DNA from 3 places in the Paraclostridium bifermentans genome. Region 2 is predicted to be linked to each of the others. Evidence: riboswitches for the same ligand, from Rfam matches in the RefSeq annotation. Region 2 holds a riboswitch; each other region holds the start of a gene.

Region 1 (3,289 bases), 1.3 Mb from region 2:
AGATGTATATACTCACTCAGAAATGCTTCCAGCACACTACTATCCAGCATTTAAAAAATATTCTCACTTTGCAGGAAATTACGGAAATGCTTGGTGGAAACAAAAAGAAGAGTTTGAAAGTTTTAACGGACCAATATTAATGACTACAAACTGTATAGTACCACCAAAAGATAGTTATAAAGATAGAATATACACTACAGGAGCTGCGGGATTTGCAGGAGTTAAGCATATAAAAGGTAATAGTGAAGATGATAAAGATTTCTCAGAAATAATAGAACAAGCTAAAAACTGTCAACCTCCTACAGAAATAGAAAGAGGAGAAATAGTTGGAGGATTCGCACATAACCAAGTATTTGCATTAGCAGATGCAGTAGTAGATGCAGTTAAAAGCGGAGCAATAAAGAAATTCTTCGTTATGGCAGGATGTGACGGAAGAGCTAAATCAAGAAATTACTATACAGAATTTGCAGAGGCACTACCAAAAGATACAGTAATTTTAACTGCAGGATGTGCAAAATATAAGTATAATAAGTTAAACTTAGGAGATATAAATGGAATACCTAGAGTATTAGATGCAGGACAATGTAATGACTCATACTCACTAGCACTTATTGCATTAAAACTTAAAGAAGTATTTGAATTACAAGATATAAATGAATTACCAATAGCGTTTAATATAGCATGGTATGAACAAAAGGCAGTAATAGTATTATTATCACTATTATACCTAGGGGTGAAAAATATACATTTAGGACCAACATTACCAGCGTTCTTATCACCAAATGTAGCTAAAGTATTAGTTGAAAACTTTGGAATAGGTGGAATAACAAACGTTGAAGATGATTTAAAAATGTTCTTAGGATAATAAAAAAATATAGTCTACGTTTAGTAGGCTATATTTTTATTTTTATTTAATAAAGTATATTTAACTATATAAAATAAGAAACTTTATATGTAGAAATAAATATTTTTTTACACAATATGTTAATATAGTTATATAAATTAAAGTTTGGAGGAAGTCATATGAAAAAAATATTTATTTCTATATGTATGATTGTATCTATATTTATGCTAACTGGATGTGTAAATTCAGATATAACCCTTAATATAGATAAAAAAGGAAATGCAAGTGTTACAGCACAAATTCTAAGTAGTGACTATTTAATGGATGGCATAAATGAGCAAGAATTAAAATCAAATTATGATAATGTTGAGAAAATAGAAGAATCAGGAAAAACAGGATATAAAATAACTGAAAACTTAGGAAATATTGCCGACTTAAAACAAAACAATAGTAAGGGAATAGAAAAGTTTGGAGATTTAGTAAGTGTAAAAAAAGAAGATAGTTTTTTATCTAACACATACGATATAAATATAAAATTAAAAGACTATATAAGCAAAAATATGAGTAAAGAAGAAATGGGAATGCTAAATTTATTTGGATCAGGATTTGATTTGAATTTTAATTTAAATACACCGATAGAACTAGTAGAATCAAATGCTAATTCAAACTCAAAGAAAGACGGAATATATAACTATAATTGGAATTTAAACTTATCAAATCTAGAAAACATACATGTAAAAGCAAAAATTCCAAATGTACAAAATATAATGATAATATCTATTTTAGGAATAGTATTAATTATAGGATTAGCAATATTTATCCTTAAAAGAAGAAAAAATAAGAATAACAAATAATAAAAATTATGTTGTGTATCAGAAAAATGTCTGCTATAATTACAGTGAATTAAACAGATAATAATCACTAAATAGTGAATATTATCTGTTTGAAAAAATTTAATAGGCAAAATTAGGGAAATCTAATGACGCAAAGCTATAGGGGCTAAGGTATGTTTAGACATATTATGCCAGCCAGTTGCCAAAGAGTATACATACTTTTTGTTTTTATACGGCATTATTATATGTCTTATTAACTATACCATTAAACTACTCTTTAGGAGTAGTTTTTTTTGTTAAGGAAAAAACAAAAGTTAATAAGATGCATAAGAGTGTGAGATTATAAGCGTCTAGTTTTTATATCAAGATTAACCTAGTGCAGCCCAATTGGAGGGAAAGAATGAAAAATTTAAAAAGATTAAGGGAACGTAGAAGTAAAGTGCTAGTAGCTATAATGATGTCTATGATTATAACACAAGGATTATATTCAAGTGATAGCATAATTGCAAATGCACAGGAACAAACGTCAAATCATTCTAAAAGCACAGTTAACCATAATCAAAAAAGAAATGTTATGTATTATGGAGACTGGTCAATTTGGGGAGGACAGGAAAACTTTTATCCAAAGGATATACCAGCAGATAAATTAACTCATTTGAATTTTGCTTTTTTAGATTTTGATTCAAATGGTAATTTGAAATTTACAGATAAAGATGCTGCTGTTGGAGCACCTGTAGGTCAAGATGGTGTTCAGTGGGGAGCTGCCAATGCTGGTGTATTGAGTGCATTTCAAGAATTAAAAGTAAAAAATCCAAATTTAAAAATAGGAGTATCTCTTGGAGGATGGTCAAAATCAGGTGACTTTTCTGAGGTAGCCTCAAATCCAGATAAAAGAGCAAAATTAGTAAAAAATGTACTGAAATTTATTGAGTATACAAATATGGATTTTGTAGATATTGACTGGGAATATCCATGTGATGTTAGACAACCTGATTTAGTAGATAATAAAAATGATGAAGGTACACCTAATGCAACTAAAGCAGACAAGGAAAATTACATAAAACTTCTACAAGAATTCAGAACAGAACTTGATAAGCAAGGTAATGAACTAAATAAAGGGTATGAACTTTCTGTAGCAATACCTGCACCTAAGAGTAAAGTCGATTTAGGTATAGATGTTAAAAATCTTTTTAACATTGTAAATTTTGCAAATATAATGACTTATGACATGAGGGGCGCATGGGATGAATATAGTGGACACCAAACAGCACTTTACCCAAATGAAAATGACCCTATAAAGGGTAATAACTTATCAATAGATGAAACTGTTGACTACCTAGTAGATAAAGGTGCTGAAAAAGATAAAATTGTAATAGGAGCAGCTTATTATACTAGAGGCTGGGATAAAGTTGAAAAGGGTAGCAACAATTCTTTGCCAGGAATTTTTAACAAGGCTTCAATAACTACAAAAGATGCAGATCAGACACCATCAAGAGGAGCGGTAAATGAAGCTCCATTAGCATCAGGAGATGGTGGACGTATGAGTGGAGTATGGTCATACAGAAGTTTAGATAAATTAAAATCAAAGTATCCAGGACTAAAAGAATATTGG
Region 2 (3,289 bases):
GTAATAGAAGAAACAGATGAAGGATATATAACAAAAGGTGATAATAATAATGTAAATGATGCAGATATTTTAAAAGAAGAAAACATAATAGGAGAAGTTAAATTTAGTATTCCTAAGGTAGGATATGTAATGAACTTACTATCTAATCCAAAGGCAATAGCTATTGAAATTATTTTTTTAGCAGTATTTATATTCTTTTATTATAAAGACTAAGAAGAGGGTGTGATAATATGAAACGTACTTTTGGAAAGTTACTTATAGCTTTTGGTGCATGTGTAATATGTGGAGTTTTATATTTAAATTACACAACGTCTAAAATAAATAATAAGATGGTAGAAGATTATAAAGAAACTATAATCACTAGTGATATTAAAAATGATGAATATAATTTAGGAGATGTGATAGGAGTTTTAAATATACCTAAAATAGATTTAGAAGTAGCTATAAAAAGAGGTATAGACAACGAGATATTAAAAGATGCAGTAGGTCACTTTGAAAATACATCTATGCCAGGAGAATATGGAAATTTTGCAGTAGCAGGTCATAGGGCATATACAAGTAATAAGTTTTTTTCAAACTTAGATGAACTACAAGTAGGAGATGAGATAAATGTTTTATCTGGAAACGAAGAATTTAAGTATAAAGTTAATAATATAGAAGTTGTTACACCAGATAAAGTAGAAGTGGTAGACTCAAGTGATAAGGATAAAAAAGAAATAACTTTAGTAACATGTACGCCTAAATATATAGGAAGTCATAGACTAATAGTTAAAGGCGAGTATACAAAGTAGTGTGCAAAAAGTGTAATATACTTAACTATAATTATTACTAAAAAGTGTATTACAAGTTGTAGGAGGCAAAGATGAATATATTAGTTTTATCTAATTCTTTTATTATAAAAGAAACAATAAATAACTTAATAATGAAAATATATAAAAATAAAAATATAGATGTAGATATATTTGATATCGATAGTTATATAGAAATAAATAATTATAAAAATTATGATTTAGCTATATATCATAATTACGATACAAAGCTTGATAATTTAAAGAGAATAGTTAAACTAAAAGAATATAATAATTATTTAATGGTATTAGATCGATTTAAAAGTGAAGGTGTTCTTAAAGTATGCTTAGATTATAATATAGATGGTTATGTATGTGATTTTGAAGATGAATACGAATTTAAGTATATAATAAACAAAATATTAAATGGAAGTAAATTTTATGACTCTCAAGTAGTACATAAACTTATAGGAAAAATGAAAAGTAAAGATTCTAAATACATTATTACTGATAGAGAAAAAGAGGTAATGATAGAGGCTAGCAAAGGATTATCTAATAGAGAGATATCTAAAAAGTTAAATATAACCGAATTCACGGTAAAAAAACATTTAAGTCACGTTATGAGTAAATTGAATTACAAAAGTAGAAAAGAAATTATTTTAAATAATGATTTGTATTAATTAAAATATTTAGGATGTTTCAATTTGTTTTATTTTGTAGAAAAAATAGTTATGATGTAAAAATATATAGAATTTTCAGAAAAAATGTAGGGCGAAATCTATTAATTTACACTAAAGTATATGATATTATATAGTCTAAAGGTGTAACAATTTTATTACATTATGAAAGAAACGTAGAAGTATATTCTGTATCTGGGCACTTGGAATATATGGAGTGAGTAGTGCAACCGGCTTCCAATTTTGCATAATTGTATATTATGCAATTATGTATCTTTATAAAAATTTTTATATAGGGGTGGTATGTGGAAGTGTTAATAATATCTAAATCTTTTATAATTAGAGAGGCGTTATCTCTATTTTTTAGTAACAGATTTAAAGACTATAAAGTCAGGTGTATAAAAGATTTGAAAGAGGCTGAAGATTATAATTTAATAAATATTAATTTTGTATTTGTTGATATAGAACAAAGTAAAGATTCTATAAGTGATATAAAAGAGGTTTTCGGCAATTCAAAAATAATGGTTTTTAATAAAGATAAAAATAAAGAAATTTTTATAGAATGTTTTAAAAATGGAATCAATAGTTATATAGTAGATATACCAGAAAAAGATGAATTAATGCATATATTAAATACAGTTATAAAAGGTAAAAAATATTATGATGTGGATTTATTAGAAGAAATGATAAATGAGAGAACAGGCAATAATTTTGAAGATAGCAATGTCTTAACTGATAGAGAAAATCAGGTTTTAGATAAAGTATCTATTGGATTAACAAACAAAGAGATTGCAAAGGAATTATACGTAAGTGAACATACTATAAAAAAACATGTAACTAATATTCTTTCTAAATTAGATATGAGAAATAGAAGGGATTTAATCATATATAAAAGATACAATTCTAAAAAAGAAACTCTAAGCATTATGTAAATAATAAAAAAGCTGTTTAATAAATTTATTAAACAGCTTTTTTTATTTTAAGCATTTGGAGCTATTGGTACGTAAGTTCTTTGAGCTAACTCTTGGTCAATCATTAAAAGACCAGCAGGATCATTTTTTAGTAATCTTAACTTTCTAACTATTTTTTCCATGCTTTCTTCTTCTTCAGATTGCTCATCTATAAACCATCTTAAGAAAGAAGATGTTGTATGATCTTTTTCAGATATTGCTAAATCAGTTAACTCATGAATTGAATTAGTTATAAGTTTTTCGTGGTTTAAAGCTAATTCAAAAACTTCTAAAGGACTTTCAAAGTCACTCTTAGGTTGTTCAATAGCTTGTAAAACTATTTTTCCACCAGCTCTACTTATGTAATTAAATAACTTATAAGCATGATCTCTTTCTTCTTTAGCTTGTACATTAAAGAAGTTTGCAAAACCATCTAAATTGTTATCCATGAAGTATGCCTCCATAGACATATAGAAATATTCAGAGAAGAACTCCATTTGAAGCTGATTGTTTAATGCATCTAATATTTTTTGACTTGCCATAAAAAACCCCTCCTAAGTAAACATTTAAAATTTTAATACAATACTATTATACAATAGTATTACCAAATTTTAAGAATAAGTATATAAACTCTTTAAAATACTCAAAATATCAAGGAATAATATGATATAATACATAAATTGAGATTAATTTTTTAGGAGGAAATCAATGTTATTATTAGCTGATAAATGGAAAGATTATGAACTTATAGATATGGGTAACGGAGAAAAATTAGAGCGTTGGGGAAATGTTGTTTTAAGAAGACCAGATCCTCAAGTTATGTGGCCGATTGCTGAAGAAAAAGGATTATGGAAAAACCCACATGGACATTATC
Region 3 (3,289 bases), 930 kb from region 2:
TTGCATTTGTTACACTTTGATTATTAGGGTTTATATCAAGTGTATATTTAACCTTATTGTCATTAAGATTTACTATATTTATTGTATTTCCATTCTCATCTTTTGCTGTCTCATTAGTTCTACTGTATTTGGTTAACATCTTACCATCGTCTTTAGGTTTTACTATTGCTTTTGATGATAATGTTTCATCATGTTTAATTAAATCAACAACATTATCATAACGTTGCATATTTTGCTTTATTATAACACTATAACTTACTCTATATTTGTTATAGGTAGTTCCAAAATTTACATTCACTGAATTATTTTGTGTATTTATCTTTCCTCGAAAATCTTCTGTTACATCTTTCTCTGGCTTACCATATTGTGTTTCATAAACTTTTACAGAATCTTTAACTAACTCCATTCCATTAGGAATAGCATCCTTTATATATGCATTATACATAGTTGCATACTTTTCATTAACATATATACTATATTTTACTTTTTTACCTATAACAGGATTATTTATATTGTTTATTAATGTTCCATTTTCATAACCATCATATCCATCTGGATTATCAACAGTTTTATAAATTTGTCTATCAGTTACAGTAGGAGGATCTACTGGCGGTTTTTCATCGGGAGGAACTATTTCCACATCAATATATTGAACTGTACCATCTAAATTAACTTCAACTCTTTGTGTTGTGTTAGTTTCAACATTTTTAGCTGTAGCCTTTACACTCATGTATCCACCTATTGCATCATTTGCACCTTCACTAAACACAGCTGTAACAGTTGTTCCGTCTACATTTACGCTTTTAAAATGTTCTGGCGGATATTTAGGTTGAATATTTTCAAATACATCCGGCAATTTAAATGTTATTGTGTCTCCTGCTTTTATACTCCCTGGCCCATTTAATGCCTCGTAATTTAAATTAAACTCAACTTGTTCCCCTGATTCCAATTTTGTCTTGTTGCTTGTTAATGTCAACTTAACATTATTGTTTTCAGCAAACACTGTCATCCCTGGAGATATAATGTTTAGTATTAGATTTAATATCACAATCATACTAAGCATTCTATACCTTTTTTTTGTTCTCACAAAATCACCTCATCTTAATTTTTTATAAAAAAAGGCTATATTTATATTCAATAAATATAGCCGGTTGCACCACTAACTCCGCATACCCCAGGTGCCCACATACAGGGTATACTTCTTCGCCTCTATTTTTCTTCAATTTTCATAATTTAAAATAAAAAAGGCTATATTTATATTCAATAAATATAGCCGGTTGCACCACTAGCTCCACATATCCCAGGTGCCCACATACAGGATATACTTCTTCGCCTCTATTTTTTCTTCAATTTTCATAATTTAAAATAAAAAAGGCTATATTTATATTCAATAAATATAGCCGGTTGCACCACTAACTCCGCATATCCCAGGTGCCCACATACAGGATATACTTCTTCGCCTCTATTTTTCTTCAATTTTCATAATTTAAAATAAAAAAGGCTATATTTATATTCAATAAATATAGCCGGTTGCACCACTAACTCCGTATATTCCAGGTGCCCACATACAGAATATACTTCTTCGTTTCTATTTTTTAAATTAACCTTCATAATTATAGCGTATTTTAACATTTTTTGAAATTATATCTTATTATCTCTTCTTACCTTTACTAATTTTTTCTTTATATTTATTTGTTTATAATCTTTCAAGAATTTCTCACCTTTATAATTTAATAAGTCAACATATGAATACAGATCATGAACTTCGATTACTCCTATATCTTCATTATTTATTCCCTTTATATTACTGAATGTCCCTACTATATCTATAATTCTTATTTTTTTCTTTTTACCCGCATTTAAATATATTCTTGTTACTTCACTATGAGTTTTTTCCTTATTATTTATTTTTTTTCTGTTTTTAAAAATTTCAACTGATTTTTGTTCAAACTTATATTTGCTACTTTTTATTTCATCAATTTTTATATCTTCTAAAACATCTATATCGTATCCTATATATTCCTTTATTTCATCTATATATTTTTTATCTTTCTCACTTACTATAGTCACTGCTTTTCCATGTCGATCGTGTCTTCCGGTTCTCCCTATTCTATGAATATAATTTTCCTTATCCCTAGGAACATCATAATTTATTACCAATGATATATCATCTATATGAATACCTCTACTAGCTACATCTGTACTTACTAATACATTATATTTTCCGTTTTTTAAATCTTTAATGGTAAATATCCTTTTCTCTTGAGACATATCTCCATGTAATTGCTCTACTAAAAATTTATCTTTTTTCATTCTTCTATATAATTGAGATACCTTATCTTTAGTATTCAAAAATATTATTGTTGTTTCAGGATTTAAATCATATATAATATTCTTTAAATTTTCATATCGATCTTCATCTTTAGAATACATTAACTTTTCTTCTATTTTGTTTTTGTAAATACAATTTTCATTAACAATAATCTCATTATATTTTCCAATGTACATTTCACATATATGACTTATTTCTTTATCTATTGTGGCTGAAAATAATCCAGTCGTAACGGATGTAGGAATATTGTTAAATATAAATTCCATATCATCCACAAAACCTTTATTTAACATTTTATCCGCTTCATCTATAATAAAATATTCTAAATTATTTAAATTGATTGTTTCTCTATTTATATGATCAATTATTCTTCCAGGAGTTGCTACAACTATATGCACTCTTTGCTTCAGCTCAAAAATTTGCTCTTTTATTGGTTGTTTCCCAAATATAGCGCTACATCTGATTTTCTTTAATCTTCCTATATTTGAAATTTCATCTTTTACTTGAAGAGCTAACTCTCTTGTTGGAACTACTATTAATGCTTGTATATTATTATTTTCAATATTTATGTTCTCACATATAGGAATTCCAAAACTAGCTGTTTTACCACTTCCAGTTCTTGATTTAACTACAATATTTTCTTTATTTAAAAGCTTTGGAACCACTTCTTCCTGAACTTTTGATGGTTCTATGTATCCCATATTAAAAAGAGCTTTAGTTATATATTTATTCAATTTAAATTTTCTAAAATTATTATCCATCTTATCACCTTATTTCACTAAAATAAATTTTTATAGCTATTTATTATATCACATATCAGAACTAATATTACTTTTTTAACATATATTATATAATCGCTTTGATTTAGGAGGTGGACCTATTTGTGCAATCAAAAGATTTTTTTTGAATATTTGACAGTTATCCTAAATAATTCTAACTTGCCAAAAAATAATATAA

What was found. A riboswitch is a leader RNA that binds a small molecule or an ion and turns the genes downstream of it on or off. The one in region 2 is predicted to bind cyclic di-GMP.
Region 1: it holds a riboswitch for cyclic di-GMP, as region 2 does, so the genes downstream of both, KXZ80_RS09385 (glycosyl hydrolase family 18 protein) here and KXZ80_RS15500 (response regulator transcription factor) in region 2, are expected to answer to the same signal.
Region 3: it holds a riboswitch for cyclic di-GMP, as region 2 does, so the genes downstream of both, KXZ80_RS10855 (SpaA isopeptide-forming pilin-related protein) here and KXZ80_RS15500 (response regulator transcription factor) in region 2, are expected to answer to the same signal.

What each region holds. Positions count from the first base shown of each region.
Region 1 is NZ_CP079737.1:1,936,243-1,939,531, reverse strand. Features, by position in the region: gene hcp (hydroxylamine reductase) at 1-865, shown strand, start outside; gene KXZ80_RS09390 (EGFR-like transmembrane domain-containing protein) at 1,024-1,698, shown strand; cyclic di-GMP riboswitch class I at 1,794-1,884, shown strand; gene KXZ80_RS09385 (glycosyl hydrolase family 18 protein) at 2,078-3,289, shown strand, end outside.
Region 2 is NZ_CP079737.1:3,197,269-3,200,557, reverse strand. Features, by position in the region: gene KXZ80_RS15515 (signal peptidase I) at 1-213, shown strand, start outside; gene KXZ80_RS15510 (class D sortase) at 231-791, shown strand; gene KXZ80_RS15505 (helix-turn-helix transcriptional regulator) at 863-1,468, shown strand; cyclic di-GMP riboswitch class II at 1,627-1,710, shown strand; gene KXZ80_RS15500 (response regulator transcription factor) at 1,771-2,397, shown strand; gene KXZ80_RS15495 (ferritin) at 2,445-2,957, opposite strand; gene KXZ80_RS15490 (class I SAM-dependent methyltransferase) at 3,124-3,289, shown strand, end outside.
Region 3 is NZ_CP079737.1:2,265,569-2,268,857, forward strand. Features, by position in the region: gene KXZ80_RS10855 (SpaA isopeptide-forming pilin-related protein) at 1-1,087, opposite strand, end outside; cyclic di-GMP riboswitch class II at 1,137-1,220, opposite strand; cyclic di-GMP riboswitch class II at 1,263-1,346, opposite strand; cyclic di-GMP riboswitch class II at 1,390-1,473, opposite strand; cyclic di-GMP riboswitch class II at 1,516-1,599, opposite strand; gene KXZ80_RS10860 (DEAD/DEAH box helicase) at 1,642-3,066, opposite strand; gene KXZ80_RS10865 (hypothetical protein) at 3,214-3,289, shown strand, end outside.